DNA from 3 places in the Gottfriedia sp. NPDC058432 genome. Region 2 is predicted to be linked to each of the others. Evidence: riboswitches for the same ligand, from Rfam matches in the RefSeq annotation. Region 2 holds a riboswitch; each other region holds the start of a gene.
The links. Region 2 has a riboswitch for S-adenosylmethionine ahead of metK (methionine adenosyltransferase). Riboswitches for the same ligand answer to the same signal wherever they lie in the genome.
Positions count from the first base shown of each region.

Region 1: linked by a shared signal. The riboswitch ahead of ACFWM3_RS04275 (trans-sulfuration enzyme family protein) and the one ahead of metK (methionine adenosyltransferase) in region 2 are both predicted to bind S-adenosylmethionine.
Region 3: linked by a shared signal. The riboswitch ahead of ACFWM3_RS13075 (methionine ABC transporter ATP-binding protein) and the one ahead of metK (methionine adenosyltransferase) in region 2 are both predicted to bind S-adenosylmethionine.

Region 1 covers NZ_JBHXLC010000003.1:24,045-27,333, reverse strand. Annotated here, with positions in the region: gene ACFWM3_RS04280 (ATP-dependent DNA helicase) at 1-1,972, shown strand, start outside; SAM riboswitch class I at 2,051-2,154, shown strand; gene ACFWM3_RS04275 (trans-sulfuration enzyme family protein) at 2,236-3,289, shown strand, end outside.
Region 2 covers NZ_JBHXLC010000001.1:32,143-35,431, reverse strand. Annotated here, with positions in the region: gene ACFWM3_RS00270 (NAD(P)-dependent alcohol dehydrogenase) at 1-138, opposite strand, end outside; gene metK (methionine adenosyltransferase) at 286-1,482, opposite strand; SAM riboswitch class I at 1,691-1,805, opposite strand; gene pckA (phosphoenolpyruvate carboxykinase (ATP)) at 2,118-3,289, shown strand, end outside.
Region 3 covers NZ_JBHXLC010000011.1:69,970-73,258, reverse strand. Annotated here, with positions in the region: gene ACFWM3_RS13090 (helix-turn-helix domain-containing protein) at 1-342, shown strand, start outside; gene ACFWM3_RS13085 (ASCH domain-containing protein) at 568-918, shown strand; gene ACFWM3_RS13080 (hypothetical protein) at 924-1,358, shown strand; SAM riboswitch class I at 1,653-1,770, shown strand; gene ACFWM3_RS13075 (methionine ABC transporter ATP-binding protein) at 1,946-2,962, shown strand; gene ACFWM3_RS13070 (methionine ABC transporter permease) at 2,952-3,289, shown strand, end outside.

The sequences.
Region 1 (3,289 bases), on a different contig from region 2:
TTCATATCCTGTTCATTGGGCTCAAGCAAAAGTTTATGGATATTTTATTTGTGAAGAATTACAACTTGAAAAAATTACACTTAGACTTACATATATTAATATTTTAACCGAGCAAAAAATAAGCTTCGACCTCTTATTTACAAAAGATGAATTAACAAATTACTTATACAAAATGCTGGAAATTTATTATCCTTTTGCAAAATGGAAATACGATCATATTGAAACAAGGAATCAGACAATAAAAGAATTAAATTTTCCCTTTCCTTCTTTTAGAAAAGGTCAAAGAAAGTTAGCAGGTGCGGTATATCAAACAATTCAAGAAGGTAATAATTTATTTGCGGTAGCCCCAACCGGAATTGGCAAAACGGTTTCGACTATTTTTCCGACAGTTAAAAGTATTGGTGAGAATAGTATAAATCGAATGTTTTACTTAACTTCTAAGACGATTACTAGGACTGTTGCTGAAGAAGCATTTAAGCTAATGACAGATGAAGGACTTTGTATAAAGTGTACGACGATTACAGCAAAAGATAAAATCTGTTTTAAAGAAGAGACGATGTGTCAAAAGGATTATTGTGAATTTGCTAATGGTTATTATGACCGAATAAATGATGCTGTTCTTGATATTCTTTCATCGGAAAAATCGTTAACTAGGGAGAAAATAGAAGAATATGCCCGCAAACATACAGTATGTCCATTTGAATACTCTTTAGATTTATTAAATTCTTCCGATGCGATTATTTGCGATGTAAATTATATTTTTGATCCTAGAGTTTCGTTAAAACGATTATTTGATGAACATAAACGAAGTTCGGTTTTATTAATTGATGAAGCTCATAATCTTGTTGATCGTGCAAGAGAAATGTATTCTGCGAGTCTATTCAAATCTAAATTTTTAGAGTTGAAAAATAGATATAAAAATTTAAAAGATGAACTTTATGACATAATAAATGAAATAAATAAGCGATTTATTGAATTAAGAAAAAAATGGAAGGACGTTGTAACCCCAGTTTCAAAGGAAATAGATGGTGATTTACTAGAACTTCTACATACATTCAATGAAATCGTAGAAATAAAATTACAGGAAATGGAAGAGGACGAAAATAAACAAATTCTACTTGATACATATTTTGAGTCACTTAACTTCGTCAAAATTGCGGAGTTTTTTGATGAAAATTATGTATGCTACTATGAACTATATAAAAGTGAAGTACATTTAAAGTTATTTTGCCTTGATCCTTCTAAAGTAGTGAATGACGTCATAAAAAGATTTCGCTCTACAATTTATTTTTCGGCTACTTTAACGCCAATACAATATTTTCAAGATATGCTTGGTGATCAAAGTCGAGATTATACAATTTCAATCGATTCTCCTTTTCATAGAGAACAACTGGAAGTAACAATTGATCCTCTTTCAACTCGATACCAAGATCGTGAAAGAAATTTAGAAAGATTAATTGATTCTGTCTATAAAGAAATTACGAAAAGAAAAGGTAATTATTTAGTTTTTTATCCGTCATATCAATATTTAATTCAAAGTGTTGATTTATTTAAAGAGAAAAACCCTAACATAAAGACAATCGTTCAAGAAAATGGTATGTCTGAAATTGAACGAGAGGAGTTCCTTTTACAGTTTGATAGTCTAAATGAGGAAACTTTGGTTGGGTTTGCTGTATTAGGTGGAATATTCTCTGAAGGGATCGATTTAAAGGGGGATCGCTTAAACGGTGTCGTAGTAGTGGGTGTAGGATTGCCACAGATTTGTTTAGAAAGAAATATTTTAAAGGAGCATTTTAATTCGGTTGGAAAAAATGGGTATTATTATGCATATGTCTTTCCAGGTATGAATAAAGTAATGCAAGCGGGTGGAAGAGTTATCCGTTCTGAATCAGATGAAGGGACTTTATTACTAATTGATGATCGATATAAGAGTTCACTTTATCAAAGTTTATTACCTGAAGAATGGAAGTAAGAGTTAATTATTAAATAATTCAAAAAAAACGATTGATAATTATCAGAGTTTTTAATATACTAACAATATAATTTAATAATCTTATCAAGAGCGGTGGAGGGACTGGCCCGACGAAACCCGGCAACTCTAGTAAATACTAGAAAGTGCTAAATCCTGCAGGTGAAAAACCTGGAAGATAAGAGCGATATGTTTATTTTCAGACATAACCACTTCTTATTTTTTAGGAAGTGGTTTTTTTATTTGACTAAAATGGGGGATTTATAATGACTAACACAAAAGAGGCTTTAAACACGAATAAAAAATCGATTGAAACGGTAGCTGTTCATGGTAGCAAAGGGTATGATCCATTAACTGGTGCAATTAGTTATCCAATTTATCAATCAGCTACATTTAAGCATGCAGGTCTACATCAGTCAACTGGATATGATTATGCAAGATTACAAAATCCAACACGAGAAGAAGTCGAAAATACTGTTGCAAAATTAGAAAGTGCAAATTATGGCGTTGCATTCGCAACAGGAAATGCAGCAGTTACTGCAGTATTAAGCTTATTTAAAAAGGGTGATCACCTAATTGTTTCAGATGATTTATATGGTGGTACATATCGCTTATTCGAAGAAATTTATTCGCCATATGGACTTGAGCATAATTTTGTTGATACGACTGAAATTGAACATATTCTTGATGCACTTAAACCGAACACAAAAGGAATTTTTATTGAGACACCTTCAAATCCAATGATGAAAGTAACTGATTTAAAAAGAGTAGTAGAGATTGCAAAAAAACGAGATATTATTGTAATTGTCGATAATACATTTTTAACTCCTTATTTCTTTAGACCAATTGAATTAGGGGCAGATGTAGTTGTTCATAGTGGAACAAAGTATTTAGGTGGCCATAATGATACACTAGCTGGCTTCGTCGTAACGAATTCAGAATATACAAATGAACGAATTCGCTATTATCAAAAATCAACAGGTGCAACATTAGCTCCATTTGACTCTTGGTTAATCTTAAGAGGAATTAAAACATTGCATTTACGCATGGAATACAGTCAAAAAAATGCGATTGTACTTGCGAAGTTTTTAGAAAATCATCCAAATGTTACTGAAGTATATTATGTAGGATTACCAACGCATAAAGGGTATTCAATTATTAAAGAACAGGCAACTGGATTTGGTGCAATGATTTCATTTAAAGTGAAGGATTTAAGTTTAGTAGAACAGGTTTTAGGAAGCGTAAAAGTCATTACATTCGCAGAAAGTTTAGGTGGAGTCGAATCGTTAATTACGTATCCACATACACAAACTCATTCAG
Region 2 (3,289 bases):
AAGTTTTACATCACCTGCTGTAACAGTTGATGCATGTATTTTAATTAATACTTCTTCATCTTTTAATTTTGGTTTTTCAACTTCTGTTATTTGAAGAACTTCTGGTGGACCATATTTTGTACATATAATCGCTTTCATAGGTTCCTCCATTACAAACTTTAATTCAGTCATTTAAACCTATGAAAAATGATTTTTAAGTATACCTATATGTAATGTAATTCGTAATTCTAATTAAACAAAAAAGACTGAATATAGCATATGCCATATTCAGCCTTAATCATTTTATTATAGACCTGCTTCAGTTTTTAAAACTTCTGCTTTGTCAGTACGCTCCCAAGGAAGATCGATATCTGTACGGCCAAAGTGACCATAAGCAGCAGTTTGTTTGTAAATTGGACGACGTAGGTCAAGCATTTTAATAATTCCAGCTGGACGTAGGTCGAAGTTGTTGCGAATTACTTCAACTAATTTTTCTTCTGAAACTTTACCTGTACCAAAAGTATCAATAGCGATTGAAACTGGTTTAGCTACACCAATTGCATATGCTAATTGAACTTCAGCTTTATCAGCTAAGCCAGCAGCTACGATGTTTTTCGCAACGTAACGTGCAGCGTAAGCAGCAGAACGGTCAACTTTAGTTGCATCTTTACCAGAGAATGCGCCACCACCGTGACGAGCATATCCACCGTAAGTATCAACAATAATTTTACGACCTGTTAAACCTGCATCACCTTGAGGTCCACCGATTACGAAACGACCTGTTGGGTTGATAAAGAATTTTGTGTTTTCATCAATTAACTCAGCTGGTACAACTGGTTTGATTACAAGTTCTTTAATATCATTTTCAATTTGAGCTTGAGTAGCTTCTGGACCATGTTGTGTTGATACAACGATTGCATCAATACGAACTGGTTTGTTGTTTTCATCATACTCAACTGTTACTTGAGTTTTACCGTCTGGACGTAAGTAAGAAACTGTTTCATTTTTTCTAACTTCAGTTAAACGGCGTGCAATTTTGTGAGATAATGAAATTGGAAGTGGCATTAATTCAGGTGTTTCATTAACAGCAAAACCGAACATTAAACCTTGGTCTCCTGCACCGATTGCTTCAATTTCTTCATCTGTCATGCTACCTTCACGAGCTTCTAATGCTTGGTCTACACCTAAAGCGATATCTGCTGATTGCTCATCAATAGAAGTTAAAACTGCACATGTATCTGCATCAAATCCGTATTTTGCACGGTCATAACCGATTTCACGGATTGTTTCGCGAACGATTTTTGGGATATCTACATAAGTAGAAGTTGTAATTTCACCTGCAACAAGTACTAAACCTGTTGTAACTGAAGTTTCCGCTGCTACACGAGCATTCGGATCATTTGCTAAAATTGCATCAAGAATTGAATCTGAGATTTGGTCACAGATTTTATCTGGATGTCCTTCTGTAACTGATTCTGAAGTAAATAAACGACGTTGTGACATTGAGTCCCCTCCTAAATTGAATTGACGGATCTCTTTTTTCTCAACATAAGAATAAAAAGTTTGTTCCTATTCCTATGTTTCCCATTTAAGATAAAGATAACTCAGTGTAAATTACGAAATTGCCACTGTATTTAAGTTTTGAGCAAAAAAAAAGCCTTCCTCTTATCAAATATTACCTGAGGAAAGGGTTCTTGGTATTTGCCTTTCGCTCTTATCGTCCAAGACATAAAAAATAGTCTTGCATCAGGTTCAGCACCTTTCACTAAAAGTGAGGTTGCTGGGCTTCGTAGGGCCTGTATCCCTCCACCTACTCGGGATAAGAGAGTATCCGTATGAAAAGTATCATATTAAAATTTCACTTTCTTGTCAACAATTTTCATCATAACTTAGACATAATTCTACAATAACTTTATCCCTACATTCATTTCTATTTAATGGGAAATTACTAATTATTATACTTACATTTAAATAACTTACTTCATTTAATAAGTAAATTTTGCTCAAATTTATTTTTTAATCAAATTCATAACACATTTTGCCAACTAATAGTATACACTATTAAAATAAATGTGTTATACTATTTATCGAGATACCTACATGGCAGACAAATTATATTTAAAGGATGGTATTAGTATATGAAGACAGTTGATGTAAACTTTGAATTAAACGAATTACTTACTAGTAATCAAATGTATAACCAACTAAGCGTTTCTGAGTTAGTTGAAAAAGTCCTAACAAGACAAGAAGGAATTTTAACGTCAACGGGAGCAGTTAGCGTTTCAACAGGCAAATATACTGGACGTTCACCTAAAGATAAATTTATTGTTCAAGAGGCATCTGTTGAAAATTTAATCGATTGGGGTTCAGTAAATCAACCAATCTCTGCTGACGTATTCGAAAAATTATATAGCAAAGTACTTAACTACTTAAAAGATCGTAACGAATTATTCTTATTTAAAGGATTTGCTGGTGCAGATACTGAGTATCGTTTACCTATCCAAGTAATTAACGAATTTGCATGGCACAACTTATTTGCTCATCAATTATTTATTCGCCCAACTGAGCAAGAACTTACAACACATGAAGCAGAGTTTACAATTGTTTCGGCTCCGACATTTAAAGCAGACCCTGTAGTTGATGGAACAAATTCAGAGGCATTTGTTATTGTATCATTTGAAAAGAAAATAATCTTAATTGGTGGTACGGAATATGCTGGAGAAATGAAAAAATCTATTTTCTCAATCATGAATTTCCTATTACCACAAAATAATGTTTTACCAATGCACTGTTCTGCTAACGTTGGTAGCGAAGGCGATGTAGCATTATTCTTTGGACTTTCAGGAACTGGTAAAACTACATTATCTGCAGATGCAGACCGTAAACTAATCGGTGATGACGAGCACGGCTGGTCAGATAATGGTGTATTCAATATTGAAGGCGGTTGCTACGCTAAATGTATCAATTTAACATTTGAAAAAGAGCCACAAATTTTCTCTGCAATTAAATTTGGTACAGTTTTAGAAAATGTAGTTGTTAAACCTGATAGCCGTTTAGCTGACTATGATGATACAACTTTAACAGAAAATACTCGTGCTGCATACCCAATGCAAGCAATTCAAAATATCATTGAGCCAAGCGTTGCTGGACATCCACATGCAATTATCTTTTTAACTGCTGATGCATTTGGAGTATTACCTCCAATCAGTAAATTAACAAAAGAGCAAGCTATGTACCACTTCTTAAGTGGATTTACTAGTAAATTAGCAGGTACTGAGCGTGGTGTTACTTCTCCACAAGTAACATTCTC
Region 3 (3,289 bases), on a different contig from region 2:
TACGTTAAATACTTGTATAACTATTTGGAAAGTAGTTTTTTGGGGAATTTACTACAGAAAAATGATTTGCTTAAAAAAGCTAATGAAGGAAAAGCTATTGCAGAAAAATTGGACTCCAGTTTATTCAAAATATTATTCCGACTTTTAATCTATCTTATAGAGGATAAACTCGATCAGTATTATATTTTTATGGAGAAGACAGCCTTAATCTATTTCCAGTCAGTAAGTAATATGGTTGTTTTTAAAACATATGTCGAAAAATTATATAACAACTACATAGAAACTAAGAATTATGCGAAAGCAATCAATCTATCTAAGTTTATTTTAGAAGAGAATATTTAGGGAAGATAAAAGCACATATTTGATTAGACTGAACCCAATAAAGTAGATCGAGGCAACGTTGGTTTTAAAGGGTGTTATTTTATGCTATGCTTGTGTAACTTATTGCTGTTTCAAATATCTTTCATAAAAATTTGCTAATTTTGTACTAATTTAATTAAAATGGAACTAGTCGTTTTTTTTTTTAGTCTTTACGATAAATTTAAATTGAAATGGAGAATGAATTAGATGACAAATCAGAATGAAACGAATGCTTTACCGCCAAAAACATGTACAATTGAACGCCTTGTTACGCTTCAAGAGGATGTTGAAAAAGTATTGGCAGGACAAAAAACTGCTACTCGCCGAAACGGAAGATATGCAGATGTTGGGGAAGTGATGACCCTTCAAAATAATCAGTATGTTGTTGAAAAAGTTTATTCTCAAGCCCTTGGTGAATTGACAGATGAGGATGCTAAGCAAGAAGGCTATGCGACAGTAGAAGAGTATAAACAATCGATCCTTTCAATCCACCCTGGGATGCCTTGGTTGCCAAAAATGAGGGTATGGGTTCATGAGTTCCGTCTCATCCAAGAATAATTTTCATGCTGTATAGATTTCTTCTTTATATACATATTGCTAGTGTAATCCTATCGATTGGCCCTTTTTTTGTATTGATTCCGATACTCAAAAAGCTGCATACCTCAAAGTCTGCGATACAACAGATTTATTTGGATGTATTCCGGTTTGCTGTCAGATTGGCAAAGCATGCTGGGCATGTATTGGTTGGATCAGGGGTTTTGTTGGTACTAGTGGGTCATTGGTCGTGGAAGACATCTTGGATTGTGATGACGATTCTTCTTTTGGTGAGTTCATTATTTTTCCTAGCTAGAGCCTTTTCACCGACCATTCGGAAATTCAGTGAACCAACCCATGACCAGAAAATGCTAATTCAGAAGCTTCGTCGATCCATCTGGATTTACATCGTTCTATTGATGGTTATGCTATGGTTCATGGTAGTAAAGCCTGCATTATGGTAGGTATGATTCAATTAAGCAGACAGGTTCTCTTTTATCGGAGGCCTTGTCTGCTTTTTTGGTCTTCTTTTAAATGAAATGCTTATACAAACTCAAAAAATAAGTATATTGACCTATTTCAAATGGAATATAGAATAGGTTTTTTTGATTTGAATATAAAGGACCTAAGACCTTATTCATAAAAAAAATGCTATTTTAAAACACAATTTATTCTAAAAAACTTAAAAATAATTCTTGACGTATTATAAAAAGAGAGATAACATGAACTCAATAATTTAAAAACTTAATAAATTCTATTACTTATCCAGAGAGGTGGAGGGACTGGCCCTACGATACCTCGGCAACGGGTTTGTTGTTTCGAAACAAATACCGTGCTAATTCCTGCAAATCGTTTAAGCGATTTGAAAGATAAGAAGTAAAGTGGCTTATATATTATAACCCCTCTTCTTATCTGTCTTATTGGATAAGAAGGGGGGTTTTTTGATGAGTTGCCATAGGAGAAAAAGGAGAAAATATAATTATAAAACCTAGTTTTCGAATGTGTTTACTTAGTTATAATGTTTGGAATAACTTGCATTGGAGGAAGAAATTTGATTGAGATTAAAAATGTCTCCAAGGTTTATCCTGGAAGGCCACCAATTAAAGCTTTAAATAATATTAATATGAAAATTGAGAAAGGTGAGATCTATGGAATCATTGGCTTTTCCGGAGCGGGAAAAAGTACATTGATTCGTTGTTTAAATAGACTTGAAGAGCCAACAGAAGGATCAGTTCTGATAGATGGATTGAACTTAATGACATTAAATGATGAAGAGTTACGTAAGACACGTAGAAAAATTGGTGTCGTATTCCAACACTTCAATCTACTTTCAGCCAAAACGGTATTTGATAATATCGCAATGCCGCTATACCTTGAAGGAAAGAAGAAACGGGATGTTCAGGAAAAGGTAATGGAATTAATTGAATTTGTTGGACTGACAGGGAAGCAAGATGTATTTCCGGGGCACTTATCGGGGGGACAAAAGCAAAGAGTTGGAATTGCAAGGGCACTTGTAACAGACCCAGATCTGTTGCTATGTGATGAAGCTACATCTGCATTAGACCCTGAAACAACAAAGAATGTATTAGAGCTTTTAAGGAAGGTAAATAAATCCTATAATCTTACAATTTTTCTTATTACCCATGAAATGAGTGTAATTCGTGATTTATGTGATAAAGTGGCTGTCATTGATGATGGTGAAATTGTCGAGGAAGGTAATGTTTACGACGTTTTTACGAATCCACAAAAAAGTATTACAAAGAATTTTGTTAACACTGTATTACAAAATGAGGTGCCGTCTAAGTTATCGAAAACATTATCAAAGGGGAAATATTATCAATTAGTCTTCCTAGGTGAAAAGGCAGCCAATCCACTATTATCGGAGGTTCTTAAAAAATTCGATATTCATTTAAACATTCTTTATGGATCGATTACAGAGCTACAAGAAAGACCTTATGGGAATTTGCTTGTGGCACTAGAAGGAACAAAAGAGGAAAGCGCAAAAGCTATTAAATTTATTTCGGAAAAGGGGATAGATGTAAGGGAGGTTGAGTTAAATGGAGCTTAATTGGGAATTCTTTTGGCCGCAGTTTTTACAGGCAACTCAAGATACATTTCTAACTGTACTAGGGTCATTTATTTTTGGCACAATCATAGGATTGCCTTTAGGTATTATCCTAGTTGTAACAAGGCCAGGTCATATAATGGAAAACAAACCTTTATTTACGTTGTTAAATACCATTATAAATATTGTTCGATCTGTACCATTTATTATTTTACTAGTTGCCATTATACCGTTTACTAGATTATTGACGGGAACGTCCATTGGCGTAGTTGCAGCAATTGTTCCGCTTTCAATCTTTGTAGGGCCATATTTGGCAAGATTGATTGAGAA